DNA from 3 places in the Devosia sp. genome. Region 3 is predicted to be linked to each of the others. Evidence: predicted binding sites of a transcription regulator. Region 3 holds the regulator's gene; each other region holds the start of a gene.
What was found. Region 3 encodes PhoB, which activates phosphate uptake and scavenging genes when phosphate is short. Its sites were predicted from a motif close to TGTCATNNANCTGTCAT; they were not measured.

Region 1 (4,481 bases), 850 kb from region 3:
TGCAACCCTGGCCTCGCGCTGCGCGGTCGGGCCGAAAATGGCTTCAAACCGGTCGCGCAGCACCGAGTCGACTTCCGGCAGAGACAACAGCACGCCCAGATCCTCGAAGCTGGTCACGCCCTGGTCGGAAATACCGCAGGGCACGATCCCGTCATAATGGCTGAGGTCCGGCGAGACGTTGAGCGAAATGCCGTGAAAAGTCACCCACTTGCGCACGCGCACGCCGATCGCGGCAATCTTGTCCTCGCGGCCAAGCCCGCGATCCGGCCGAGCAACCCAGACCCCGACGCGTCCCTCGCGCCGTTCGCCGTGCAGGTTGTAGGCTTCGAGCGTGTCGATGACCCATTGCTCAAGGCCCTGAACCAGACAGCGGATGTCGCGGCCGCGCCGGGTCAGGTCCAGCATGACGTAAGCCACGCGCTGGCCAGGGCCGTGATAGGTATATTGCCCGCCGCGCCCGGCCGCAAAGACCGGAAAGCGCGGATTGAGCAGATCCTCGGTCCGGGCCGAAGTGCCGGCCGTATAGAGGGGCGGGTGCTCGAGCAGCCACACGGCTTCGGGGGCGGTGCCGGCAGCAATCGCGGCCACGCGCGCGTCCATGTCCGCGAGGGCCTGTTCATAGGCATAGGGGGTGTCGAACACCGACCATTCGACCGACGCTCCATCCTCGTGGTGGAGTTTCGTGTCCATTTTGCAGGCCGGAGACGGGCTTGTTAACGGTTCCATAACCAAGGTTGATCCAATTTTTACCAATCGAATCCGCCCGAACGGGCAGAAAGCGCCTAGCCCTTATCTATGAGCACACTGGACAATATTGAAGTCGATGTCACGGTCGAGCTTGGAGCGACCACGATGCCGATCCACCACCTGCTTCGCATGGGCCGCGGCGCCGTGATCGAACTGGACGCCACCGAGCATGATCCGCTGCGCATCTATGCCAATAGCACGCTCATTGCACGCGGCGAGGTCAATGTCGAAGAGGGGCACCTCAAGGTCATGGTGACCGAAAAGGTACTTCGCCTCGGATAAGGCGGCTGGTCGCCGACCCGCGCTCACGTCGATTGGTCTCCACAGTCTCTGAGAGAATTGCGATTTATGCGCTTGAGGTTGTGTGCGAGCTTTGCTACACCCCCACTCGCTTCGGGGCCGCTGGCTGCGAGGCTTCTACCACACAGTGCGGTCGTGGCGGAATTGGTAGACGCGCAGCGTTGAGGTCGCTGTGCCGCGAGGCGTGGAAGTTCGAGTCTTCTCGACCGCACCAGTCACTCCGGTGACGAACAAGAAGCTGCCGCAAGGCGGCTTTTTTGTTGTCTTGGGCCCGGCGTCGCGCCGGTCAAGCACCAACTTTCTGAGTAATCTCGATCTTGGGAACCTTGAAGCCCATGGCGATCCAGGCGACGAGGAGCTTGGCGTAAAATCCGGCCGTCGACATGGCCCCGGAGGGCAGGCTGTCGTCGAGCGTGGTGCCAGCCGGCACATCGCCGGTCTGGGTGCGAATCTGCATCGGGGGACGCGTTTCGTCGGGCCACATGGCGGCAAAGAGGCTGAGCCAGTGGCCCCCGGAAAATTCCGTGAAGACCGGCGTCTGGCAGCAACTGGTGACGACGCGGCGGGTTGGTGCGCCCTCGCTCAGGCGAAACTCCGCCAGTCCGGCCGTGCCATCGGGGAAGCTGACGCGGTCCTTGCGGTAAAGGACATAGGGAACCCCGCCATTGCTGGCCGTCATGGGGCGCGACAGAGGCAGTGCCGCCAGGCGCTGCGCTGCGGCCCGACAGGACGAGCAATGGCATTCCGCCGTGATGAACGGTCCGCCGCTCACCTCGAGATGGAACTGGCCGCAGGCACAGCTGAGCGTGGTTGATCTGGTCATGCAAGGCTCCCTGAAATTCAGACTCACCCCAACGACGAATGCCGCCGCCACGCTTCGACATCATCGTTGCTGGGCAGGCGAAGGGTGTTGGCGATGTGACTGCATCGGTCCGCAAACTGTCAACCTTGGCCTGTGCGGTGTCACGGGACTGACACCAAACCTTCAATGCATCGTCAAGGCGGCTCACTAGACGGGGCGGGCAATCGTTGGCCCTGGGGGCAGGCGGCTTGCGCGCCGGTGGGTTCGGATAGTTTCGTTTGCTTTCGTCTCTCCGCCCCGGCGTTCACACAAAAACCGGTCTGGCAGGCGCCGGACGGCCATGAGGCCGCTCCGGCCCGTTGGGAGACAAACATGACCTATCCGATCCGTTCGGCGGCACTGGCCGCCCTGACGCTTGCACTGTCCACGTCCACTGCCTTTGCGCAGACGGAAATCAACTGGTGGCATTCCATGGGTGGCGAACTGGGCGAGCGCCTCGAAGCCATCGCGGCCGACTTCAACGCCAGCCAATCCGACTATGTCGTAGTGCCGAGCTATCGTGGTGAATACGAAGAATCCATGGTCAACACCATCGCCGCCTTCCGCGCCGGCGAGCAGCCGCACCTGGTGCAGGTCTATGAAGTCGGCACCGGCACGATGATGGCCGCCAAGGGCGCCGTCTATCCGGTCTATCAGCTGATGGCCGACCACGGCAGCAACTTCGATCCTGCCGCCTTCCTGCCGGTGGTGACGGGCTATTACACCGACACCGAGGGCAACATGCTCTCGATGCCGTTCAACTCCTCGACGCCGATCCTCTACTACAACAAGGCTGCCTTCGAGGCTGCGGGCCTTGATGCCAATACCCCGCCCAAGACCTGGGAAGAGGTTGAGCAGTTCAGCCAGCAGATCCTGGACGCCGAAGCGGCCCAGTGCGGCTTCACCATGGCCTATACCGCCACCTGGACTGGCACCGAAAACCTGTCGGCCTTGCACAATGTTGCCTATGGCACGCTGGAAAACGGCTTTGGTGGCCTGTCGAGCGAATTGACCTTCAACCACCCGATCGCCGTTCGCCTGTGGGAAAAGCTGGCCGAATGGCAGGCTTCGGGCATCTACGCCTATGGCGGTCCGGCAGGCGGCGCCGACAATGCGCCAAAGTTCTATTCGGGCGAATGCGCCATGTACATGAACTCCTCCGCCTCGCGCGCCGGCGTTCTGGCCAATGCCGAGGGTTTTGAGGTTGGTTTCGGCATGCTGCCGGTCTTCGGTGACGTTGCCGGTGCACCGCAGAACTCGATCATTGGTGGCGCGACCCTCTGGACGCTGTCCGGTCATGAGGATGCCGAATATGACGGCGTTGCTGCCTTCCTGACCTACCTGTCCTCGCCGGAAGTCCAGGCTGCCTGGCACCAGGCCACCGGCTACCTGCCGGTTACGCTTGCCGCCTATGAACTGAGCCAGGAACAGGGTTATTACGAAGCCAATCCGGGCTCGGACATTGCCATCAAGCAGATCAACCTCAACCCGCCCACCGAGAACTCCAAGGGCCTGCGTTATGGCAACATGCCGCAGATCCGCACCGTTCTCGATGAGGAACTGCAGGCAGTGCTGAACGGTCAGAAGACCGCCCAGGAAGCCCTCGACTCCGCCGTCGAGCGTGGCAACCAGATCGTCCGCGAATTCGAAGCCGCCAACCAGTAAGCGCTTCTGCACACCAGGGAAGCCGGCTCGACGGGCCGGCTTCCGCTTTCCGGACGGCGGACATGGATACCAAACGCACTGTTTTTCCGAGCAAGGGCCTGCCATATCTTCTGGTGGCGCCGCAGCTTGCGATTACCCTCATTTTCTTCATCTGGCCGGCGAGCCAGGCGGTAAAATCCTCCTTCGAGCGGCAGGATCCCTTTGGCCTGTCCACCCAGTTCGTCGGGCTGACCCACTACCTGCGCCTGTTCCAGGACCCGCTCTACCTCACCTCCATCGGACGAACCGCCCTGTTTGCGGTAGCCGTTACCGCCATATCCATGGGCGTGGCGCTGCTGCTCGCGGTCGCCGTCAGCCGGGTCATCCGCACGGCCAATGCCTATACGACCATGCTGGTCTGGCCCTATGCAGTGGCGCCCGTCGTTGCGGGCATGCTGTTCTGGTTCCTGTTCAACAGCGCCACGGGTCACCTGGCCTATCTGCTGCGCTATTTCGGCGTGGTCTGGAATGCCAATCTCAACGGCGACCACGCCATGATCCTGGTGATCCTGGCGGCGAGCTGGAAGCAGATATCGTACAATTTCCTGTTCTTTCTCGCCGGCATGCAATCGGTGCCGCAATCTTTGACCGAAGCCGCGGCAATCGACGGGGCAGGGCCTCTCAAGCGCTTCTGGACCATCGTCTTCCCGCTGCTGTCGCCGACGACCTTCTTCCTGTTCATCGTCAACGTGAACTACGTCATGTTCGACACCTTCGGCATCATCGCCGCGACCACCAATGGCGGGCCGAACCAGGCCACCAATGTGCTGGTCTACAAGGTCTATTCGGACGGGTTCATCGGCCTCAACCTGGGGTCGTCCTCGGCCCAGTCGGTCGTGCTGATGGCCTTCGTCATCCTCCTCACCATCGTGCAGTTCCGCTATGTGGA
Region 2 (4,481 bases), 1.1 Mb from region 3:
AAGTTCGACCGCTGGCACGATATCGTGCACCTGCAAAAAGCGCTCTGAGGTGGCCCTGCTCACCCTCATGGTCGGCCTGCCCGGCTCGGGCAAGACGACGAGGGCCAGGGCCCTGGCCGCAGCGAGCGGCGCCCTGCGCCTCACCCCAGATGAGTGGCAGACGCGCCTGTTCGACGATGACATGCATCATCCCGACCATGATCGCCGCCACAATGAGGTCGAGGCGATCATGTGGGAGATTGCGGCCCATATGCTGGCCCATGGCCAGGATGTCATCCTCGATTTCGGCTTCTGGTCGCGGCAGGAGCGTGCCGGCTTTGCCGCGCGCGCCAAGGCACTGGGTGCGCAATGCCGGATCGACTATGACCCGGTGCCTCTGGACGAGCTGGAGCGGCGGGTTATCGCGCGCAATGCGCTGGATGGGCAGCACTTTGCCATTCCTGTCGCCAATCTGCGGCAATGGGCAGCCCTGTTCGAGGCGCCCGATGCCGGTGAACTGGCCGGCCGCTTCGGCCCCGAGGCCTCCGGCCAGCACTGACCGCCCGGATTGCGCCACCGGTGGCAGGGTCAGCCGATGGCCGCCTGCAAGCGGGCAATGATCTGCCCCATCCGGCCCGAAGCCAGAAGGCCCGGCCCAAGCGGTCCGGAGCGGTCCTGCCCGATCGGCGGCAGGGTGCGCAGCGCGGCGCGCGCCGCGGGCGTCAGCTGCGCGACCTGCCAGGCGATCTCGGTCTCTTCCCGGTCGGGCGCATCGGGGGCCGCAAGGCCGGCGGCCTTTACCGCATAGGCGGCGGCGCCCAACGCATGGGCGCCCATATGACAGACGGCAGAGGCCTGGCCGGCGGACCGGGCGGCCGCCAGCGCGGCGGGCGAGGCGTCGCGCCTGGTGCTGCCGCCACCAAAACGCCGCCGGATTTCCCCGGCGGTGTCGAGCTCGCCTTTTGCATAGGCACGGGCGCGGGCAATCGCCTGGCGCGGACGATCATCGCCGGGCTTTTCGGCCTCGAACAGGCCCAGCACGCGCTCGGCACAGCTGGCGGCCCAGTCGGCAACCTTGCGACGCTCGTCTTCGGGAAGTGTCTGGATGGATAAAGCCAAAGTCCCAACTCCGGTAGCCACGATCGCCCCGCCCCAATTCGGGCGCGGACTATGCCAGCCGACGGACATCTGTGCCAGTGCGTGCTCTAGTTGAGCCGCTTGCGCATGGGAAAACCATTGACCTTGCGGCCCACGGCCTGCGGGCCATCGGCGATCCAGCCGTGATCGGCATAGAATTGCCGCGCCGTCGCGGTCGATTCGAGGCGCGCCTCGCCAAGGCCCAGCCCCGCAAGTTCGGATTCCAGCTGCGCCAGAAGCGCCTTGCTGACGCCGGTAAACCGGGCCCGGGGTGCCACATAGTTGAGTGCGATATCGCCCGACCTCGTGGCCGCGCCCACGGCAACCACCGACCCGGCCCGCTCCGCCACCAGCATGATGAGATCGGTATTGGCCAGCATGGCGGCAACGCCCTCCATGCTCTTGTTGCGGGTCCAGGCGGCCAGCTTTTCGGGATCACTGCCATGATCGGCGGCGCACAACTCGGTTATGGCGGCGATGAGGACGGCACTCATGGCCGGGACATCGGCGGGCTCCGCCCGGCGAATGAGAAGGCTCACCCCACCACCATCAGGTCCGGATCGAGCACGCGCAGCACCTGGGCCAGGTCGTGCCCGCGCTTGAGCACCCGCCCCTGCTGGTTGGTCACCATGAACTGGCCCTGGCGGTTGCGCAGCTTGGGGTTTTTCTCGACCACGAAGAGCGGGCGTTCCGAGACGCGGGCATAGATGGAGAACAGCGCCCTATCCTTGAGGAAGTCCATGGCATAGTCGCGCCACTCGCCCTGGCCGACCTTGCGGCCATAGACGGACAGGATCTGCATGAGCTCGCGACGATCGAAGGCCACAACCGGCTGCACGGGTCCTTTGGGCTGCGCAGCGGGTTCGCCCACATGCACCAGCGACAGGTTAGCCCGGTTGTCATCCGACGGCCCTGGCACGCGGCCCTCAACTCCTCGTCATTTCGCTGTCATGATCGGCGCATTTGCCGGGGATGGCAAGGGGCGAGAAAAACCCAAATTCGGCCACGATTTGTCCCTCACAGCGCCCCATTGACCCGGCACTGTTCAACCATTGCCTCCAGTGGCCGGCTCCGGACTGACCGAGCCCCCAAACCACGATGTCCGGGCCGGCCGCCCCCAATACTGAGTTGACATAGTCAGTCAGCCCGCTCCTCCCCCCAGGAGCGGGCTTTTTCTTTGTCCACGCGTTCAGGGTTCGTAGGCGGCGGCGCCGATAATGGTGCCCGGAAGGTTCTGGCGGTCCTGCTGCACGAGAATGGCGAGCCCCGACCCGGGCTGCGACAGCACCTGCTGCAGCGGCAGCTTGAAACTGGCCCCCTCTTCGGCCTCCCAGGCGCCCAGCAACTGCCGCCCGGTCACCACATGGGTATAGACCATGGTCTTGCCGGCATTCTCGCCGCGCTCGATGGCGACATGGGCCTGGTCGATATAGGTCACGAGCCACACCGTGGCATTGCCCTGGCCCTCAAGGCCCGGCACGGCGACGGTGAGCACATCGTCCTTGCGCGTCACCGCCACGGCGACGGGCAGATGCGCATTGGCGACTTCCGACTGCACCAGGTTGCGCTTGGAGCCGACAACGCCCTTGGCGCCGTTGATGACCATTTGCGGGGTGAAGATGCGCGAGGAGCCCCAGCTCTTGGCATAGTCGCGCTGGCGGTCCGAAAAGCCCTTGGCGCCAAACGTGTCTTCCCAGCCGATATAGTCCCAATAGTCCACGTGATAGGCGAGCGCCACCACGTCGCTCCGCTCGGCCAGGTCGGTCAGCAGCGCATCGGCGGGCGGACAGGACGAGCATCCCTGGCTGGTAAAGAGTTCGACCACCGCCCTGGTGCCGCCAGCCGAATCCTGGGCCCCCGCACTTGCGGCAAGGCAGGCGGTCAACAGGCAGGTGGCAACAAGGCGTGAAAGGGCGGGTCTGAGCATGGGCAAGGTTGTAGTCCGGGCGCGATTGCCATGCCTAGTCAAAAGAGGGTGAAACCGGGCGAACGGCCTGCCCCGCGTCCGATCTGCAACAGGCCGGGCAGCGTTCCAATGAAAATGGCGGCCCCGAAGGACCGCCATTGCCTGTTCTTTGCAGTTGGGGCGCTTACGCGGCCACCAGGCTCCGCAGCACATAGTGCAGGATGCCGCCATTCTTGAAATAGTCGAGCTCGTTGGCCGTATCGATGCGGCAGCGGGTTTCGACATTGAGCACATCGCCATTGGCGCGGGTGATCTTGACCGTGACATTGGCGCGCGGTTCGATGCTCTCGACCCCGGCGATGTCGACGGTTTCGGTGCCATCGAGGCCCAGGCTCTGCCAGCTCTCGCCGTCCTTGAACTGCAGCGGAATGACGCCCATGCCGACCAGGTTGGAGCGGTGGATACGCTCGAAGCTCTGGGCGATCACGGCCTTGATGCCGAGCAGGTTCGTGCCCTTGGCGGCCCAGTCTCGGGAAGAGCCGGTGCCGTATTCCTTGCCGGCGAAGATCACCAGCGGCGTGCCCTTCTGCTGATAGGCCATGGCCGCATCATAGATCGGCATCTGCTCGCCCGACGGACCCTTGGTGAAGCCGCCTTCGACGCCATCGAGCATCATGTTCTTGATGCGGATATTGGCGAAGGTGCCGCGCATCATCACCTCGTGATTGCCGCGGCGGGCGCCGTAGGAGTTGAAATCCTTGGGGGCCACCTGGCGTTCGGTGAGATACTTGCCGGCGGGCGTGGTCGGCTTGAACGAACCGGCCGGGGAAATGTGGTCGGTGGTGATCGAGTCGAGGAACAGCGCAAGCACCCGGGCCGAAACCACATCGGTCACCGGCTTGGGTTCCATGGTGAGGTCTTCGAAATAGGGCGGGTTCTGGACATAGGTCGAGGACCCGTTCCAGCCATAGGTTTCTCCGCCTTCCACAGCAATGGACTGCCAGTGCTTGTCGCCCTTGAACACGTCCGAATAGCGCGAGCGGAACATCTCGGCGGTGACGTGCTTGCGCACGATCTCGGCGACTTCGTGATTGGTCGGCCAGATGTCCTTGAGATAGACCGGCTTGCCATCCTTGCCCGTGCCGATGGGCTGGGTGGTGATATCGACATTGAGCGTGCCGAGCAGCGCATAGGCGACGACCAGCGGCGGGGACGCGAGATAGTTCGCCCGCACATCCGGGTTCACGCGGCCTTCAAAATTGCGGTTGCCCGACAGCACCGAAGCGGCGACCAGCTTGTTCTCGTTGATGCAATCGGAAATGGCCTGCGGCAGCGGGCCGGAATTGCCGATACAGGTGGTGCAGCCATAGCCGACGAGATTGAAGCCGATGGCATCGAGATCGTCCTGCAGGCCTGCGGCGGTGAGATAGTCGGTGACCACCTGCGAGCCGGGGGCCAG
Region 3 (4,481 bases):
GCAGCAGACAGGCGGCGCCCGGCGCATCGCTCTGCGCGAAAACATAGAGAGCCGGGACACCGCCCAGGGCAACGCCCGGCGCGGCGCGGCGGTCGGCGCGGCGGCCGGTGAAGACCAGGCCATCGACCCGCTTGCCGAGCAACTGGTCGATATGGCGCTGTTCGCGCGCCGGGTCGTCGGTGGCATTGCACATGAACAGGGCAATGCCCTCTTCATGCAGCACGCGCTCAAGCCCTTCCATGATCGGCATGGTGAAGCGGCCGAAGCTGTCATTGGAGATCAGGCCAACCGTATAACTCTGCCCGCGATGCAGGGCCTGGGCCAGGTCATTGGGCCGGAAACCGAGCTCGCGCGCTGCCACAAGGACTTTTTCGCGGGTTTCCGCCCGCAGAGTGCCAGACTTGTTGAGCGCCTTGGACGCCGTGCCGAGGCTCACGCCCGCCTTGCGGGCGACGTCGCGGAGAGTGGTGCGGTTCAAGGTGTCGGTCACGGGGTGCTCGCTAGACTGGGAAAAGCTTTTCCGAAATGTATGGCGCCGGAGCCTTGGGAGGACGGGCGTGCCATGACGGAGATCGGAAAAGCTTTTCCGCGATCATCGTATCGCGGCGATCTGGCGGCTGCAAGCGGTCAGGTGAGGCCGGATGGTTGAAAGTGTTCGGTGATGTTGTCCAGCGTCCAGGCCATGGCATTTTCGGCCCAGGTGACGGCGGCATGCATGCCTTTCTGACGCGCCACATGAATGCGGCCGGCCTGGCGCGACGGCAGGCAGGCGGCAACCAGATGCGGGGTGCAGGTGGGGTGGCCATAGGCACTGACGAACAGGACGAGACGCCGCCGCTGGTCTTCGGCAGTCCAGACCGGCTCGTTGAGACCCAGCCACATCCATGTGGAATAGGTGAGGTCCCACAGCCGCGTTCCCGGCATGGCCGTGTCGAAATCGATCATGCCCGCGGGCAGATCGTCGACAAAGGTGGTGTTGGCCGGTGTCCAGTCATTGTGGCACATGACCTCGCCGCAGGCCTCTTGAACGGGCGGAAAATCCACGGTGGCGTCGTGATAGGCGCGCAGGAGCCGGGCGGCGGCAATCAGTTGGGTGTCCGAGAAGTCGTCCTTCTCGAACAGGACTTCACCGGGCACGAAGCTCAGGATTTCCCGGCCCTTTTCGTCGTGTCCGAGAAATCGCGGTGTCGCGGCAAATCCCTTGGCAGCCAGATGCGCAAAGAGCGCGTGCTGGCGCGACATATCGCGTCCGGTGGCACGGCGCACCGTATCGCCGATGCGGACCACGTGATTGACCTGACCGCCGGTGAGGAGGGTTTCAGTCTGGTCAGCGGTATCGTCAGGCAGGGACATAGCTCAGGCACACCGTTTCGTCGTCGAGGCGCTCGTGGCCGGCAAGGCCACCGAGGGATTGCATCATTCCATGAGCAAATTGGGCCATGCCGGTTCTCCACGTTTCGGCGCCTTGTGGTAGCAGCGTGTATGGCCTTGGACCATCGGAAAAGGTTCAGGACGCATGCGCCTCTGGTTGCCTCGATCTGTGCAATGGCCGATAGTGCAGCATGACCGGACCAGCCGACCACGACGCCTACATTGCTGCCGCATCGGAGGCGCTTCGTCCGATGCTCGCGCAGCTCAGGATCCTTCTGGCCAAGACGTTGCCCGACGCGGAAGAGGTCATGCAATACAACATGCCGGGGTTCGCCTCCGGCAAGTCGATGATTGCCGGCTACGGTGCATTCAGCAAGCAATGCGGCCTCTATGTCGACAAGGGGGCGATTGCCGCCCAGGCCGAGGCAATCGCCGCAGCCGGGCTCAAGGCCAGCAAGACCGGGGTCACCTTCTCACCGGCAAAGCCTATCCCCGATGATCTCGTAGTTGCCCTGGCTCTGGCATCACGCGAGGCACTTGGAGTCTAGGACACTCGCGTGGCCCGGTCGCCGCGGCCTCAGGCCGTCGCCGCGAAGCGCTCGTCAAAGGCGTAGCCGGCGCCGCGAACGGTGCGGATGGGGTCGGATTCGCGGCCGCGATTGATGGCGCGGCGCAACCGGCCGATATGGACGTCCACAGTCCGCTCATCGACATAAACGTCATTGCCCCAGACCCCGTCGAGCAACTGCTCGCGCGAATAGACGCGGCCGGGGTGGCGCATGAGATATTCGAGCAAGCGATATTCGGTGGGGCCCAGGTGCACGTCGCGATTGGCGCGGCGCACCCGGTGGGTGGTCCGGTCTAGCTCCAGATCGCCGACCTTCAGGGCGGCCGTGACCAGGTTGGGGTTGGCGCGGCGCAATAGTGAATTGATGCGGGCCAGCAGTTCCGGCACCGAGAACGGCTTGACGACATAGTCATCTGCGCCGGTGGTCAGGCCGCGCACCCGCTCCTCTTCCTCGCCGCGCGCCGTCAACATGATGATCGGCACACGGCTGGTTTCCTCGCGGGCTCGCAGGCGCCGGCAGAGTTCGATGCCAGAAATTTCGGGCAGCATCCAATCGAGCAGGATCAGGTCGGGCAGCTTTTCGGCGATGGCGTGCTGGGCTTCGTCGCCGGTTTCGGCGGTGACCACCCGGAAGCCTTCCGCTTCCAGGTTGTAGCGCAACAGCAGGGCGATATCGCCTTCGTCTTCGACAACAAGAATAGTCGCGGGCATATGGACGTGCTCCCTTTGAGCGCAATTCACCGCTGGCTCGAAGACCTCATGGTGAGCCTGTCGAACCACGAGGTCGAGCAATCGATAGTTTATTGGCACGACCTCGTCCTTCGACAGGCTCAGGATGAGGTCTACTGGTGTGCCGGGCCTGTAGGTCAGGCCTTGATCTGCGTCCGTTGCAATTGCTGGACATCGGCCGTGAGCTGCTTGCCGGTGGCCAGGTAATAGGCGCGCTCGGCGATATTGGTGGCGTGGTCGCCGATGCGTTCCAGGTTCTTGGCGCAGAACAGCAGGTGCGTGCAGGTGGTGATGTTGCGCGGGTCTTCCAGCATGTAGGTCAGCAATTCGCGGAACAGCGAGGTGTGCATCGCATCGACTTCATCGTCGCGATTGCACACCTCCACCGACGCATCGGCTTCGCGATTGCCATAGGCGTCGAGCGCGTCCTTGACCTGGCGCAGGACCAGCGCCGTCATGTTCTTGACGCCGTTGTAGAATGTGGGCTGCAGGTTGATGCCTTCGAGCTTGAGCGAGCGGCGCGCCAGTTGCTTGGCCATGTCGCCGATGCGTTCGAGATCGTTGGCAACGTGAATGGCGGTGATGATCGCCCGCAGGTCCGAGGCCATTGGCTGGCGCCGGGCGATCATGGATACGGCCATGTCGTCGATCTTGCGCTGCATGTCGTCGATGCGCTGATCGGCGATGATGGTGACATCGGCCAGTTCGCGATCGAGTTTCAGCAAGGCGCGGGTGCCATTTTCGATGGCTACCTCTACCTGCCCGCCCATTTCCGCAATGGATTGGGCGAGGGACAGGAGTTCCTCGTTATAGGAGGTGACGATGTGGTCGGTGCCGGTATTGGGCATTTGATTTCCTCTCCCGATCAGCCGATGCGGCCCATGATATAGTCCTGGGTCTGCTTGTTCACCGGATTGGTGAAGATGTCTTCGGTTTCGCCCTGCTCGATCAGGTTGCCCAGGTGGAAGAAGGCGGTCTTCTGGCTGACGCGGGCGGCCTGCTGCATCGAGTGGGTGACGATGACGATGGTGTAATTGGCCCGCAGCTCGTCGATCAACTCTTCGATGATGGCGGTGGCGATGGGGTCGAGAGCTGAACAGGGCTCGTCCATCAGGATCACTTCGGGCCCCACGGCAATGGCGCGGGCAATGCACAGGCGCTGCTGCTGGCCGCCGGAGAGGCCCGTTCCCGGTTCATTGAGGCGATCCTTGACCTCCTCGAAAAGGCCGGCCTTGCGCAGGGAGGACACCACGATCTCGTCGAGATCGGTCTTGTTGCGCGCCAGGCCATGGATGCGCGGGCCATAGGCGACATTGTCGTAGATCGATTTGGGGAAGGGGTTCGGCTTCTGGAACACCATGCCGACGCGGGCGCGCAACTCGACGACGTCGAGCTTGGGGTCATAGATGTCCTCGCCGTCGAGTTCGATCCGGCCGCCGACGCGGGCGCCTTCGATCGTGTCATTCATGCGGTTGATGCAGCGCAGGAAAGTCGATTTGCCGCAGCCCGAGGGGCCGATGAAGGCGGTGACGGCGCGGTCCGGAATGTCGATGGACACACCATGCAGCGCCTGCTTGGTCCCATAGTGGACGGTGACGTCGCGGGCGGTCAGGCGGATCGGGTGGGCGAGAACGTCTAGCGGGTTCATGTCGGCGCTCGGGGTCCGTGTGGCCGGCTTGTTGGCCGATTGGGCAAGGATATCCATTTTTCTCGATCTCCTTAAGCGCGCTTTTCGAGGCGCGAGCGCAGGAATATTGCGACGGCATTGAGCGTGATCATGAAGGCGAGCAGCACCATGATCGCGGCAGAGGTC

Region 1: ugpB (sn-glycerol-3-phosphate ABC transporter substrate-binding protein UgpB) is a predicted target of PhoB. The motif match lies at 2,009-2,025, and genes of this name have one in related genera.
Region 2: KIT02_RS12410 (DUF2794 domain-containing protein) is a predicted target of PhoB. The motif match lies at 2,052-2,068, and genes of this name have one in related genera.

Annotation. Positions count from the first base shown of each region.
Region 1 covers NZ_CP075529.1:544,554-549,034, forward strand. The annotation lists gene lipB (lipoyl(octanoyl) transferase LipB) at 1-690, opposite strand, end outside; gene KIT02_RS02650 (FliM/FliN family flagellar motor switch protein) at 796-1,029, shown strand; tRNA gene KIT02_RS02655 (tRNA-Leu) at 1,177-1,261, shown strand; gene KIT02_RS02660 (hypothetical protein) at 1,334-1,870, opposite strand; gene ugpB (sn-glycerol-3-phosphate ABC transporter substrate-binding protein UgpB) at 2,222-3,553, shown strand; gene ugpA (sn-glycerol-3-phosphate ABC transporter permease UgpA) at 3,616-4,481, shown strand, end outside.
Region 2 covers NZ_CP075529.1:2,529,508-2,533,988, forward strand. The annotation lists gene KIT02_RS12390 (GNAT family N-acetyltransferase) at 1-48, shown strand, start outside; gene KIT02_RS12395 (ATP-binding protein) at 50-538, shown strand; gene KIT02_RS12400 (putative immunity protein) at 568-1,098, opposite strand; gene KIT02_RS12405 (GNAT family N-acetyltransferase) at 1,185-1,655, opposite strand; gene KIT02_RS12410 (DUF2794 domain-containing protein) at 1,652-2,002, opposite strand; gene KIT02_RS12415 (thioredoxin family protein) at 2,306-3,043, opposite strand; gene acnA (aconitate hydratase AcnA) at 3,207-4,481, opposite strand, start outside.
Region 3 covers NZ_CP075529.1:1,390,204-1,394,684, reverse strand. The annotation lists gene KIT02_RS06820 (LacI family DNA-binding transcriptional regulator) at 1-490, opposite strand, end outside; gene KIT02_RS06815 (phosphotransferase) at 628-1,353, opposite strand; gene KIT02_RS06810 (iron chaperone) at 1,563-1,919, shown strand; gene phoB (phosphate regulon transcriptional regulator PhoB) at 1,949-2,650, opposite strand; gene phoU (phosphate signaling complex protein PhoU) at 2,806-3,516, opposite strand; gene pstB (phosphate ABC transporter ATP-binding protein PstB) at 3,534-4,316, opposite strand; gene pstA (phosphate ABC transporter permease PstA) at 4,388-4,481, opposite strand, start outside.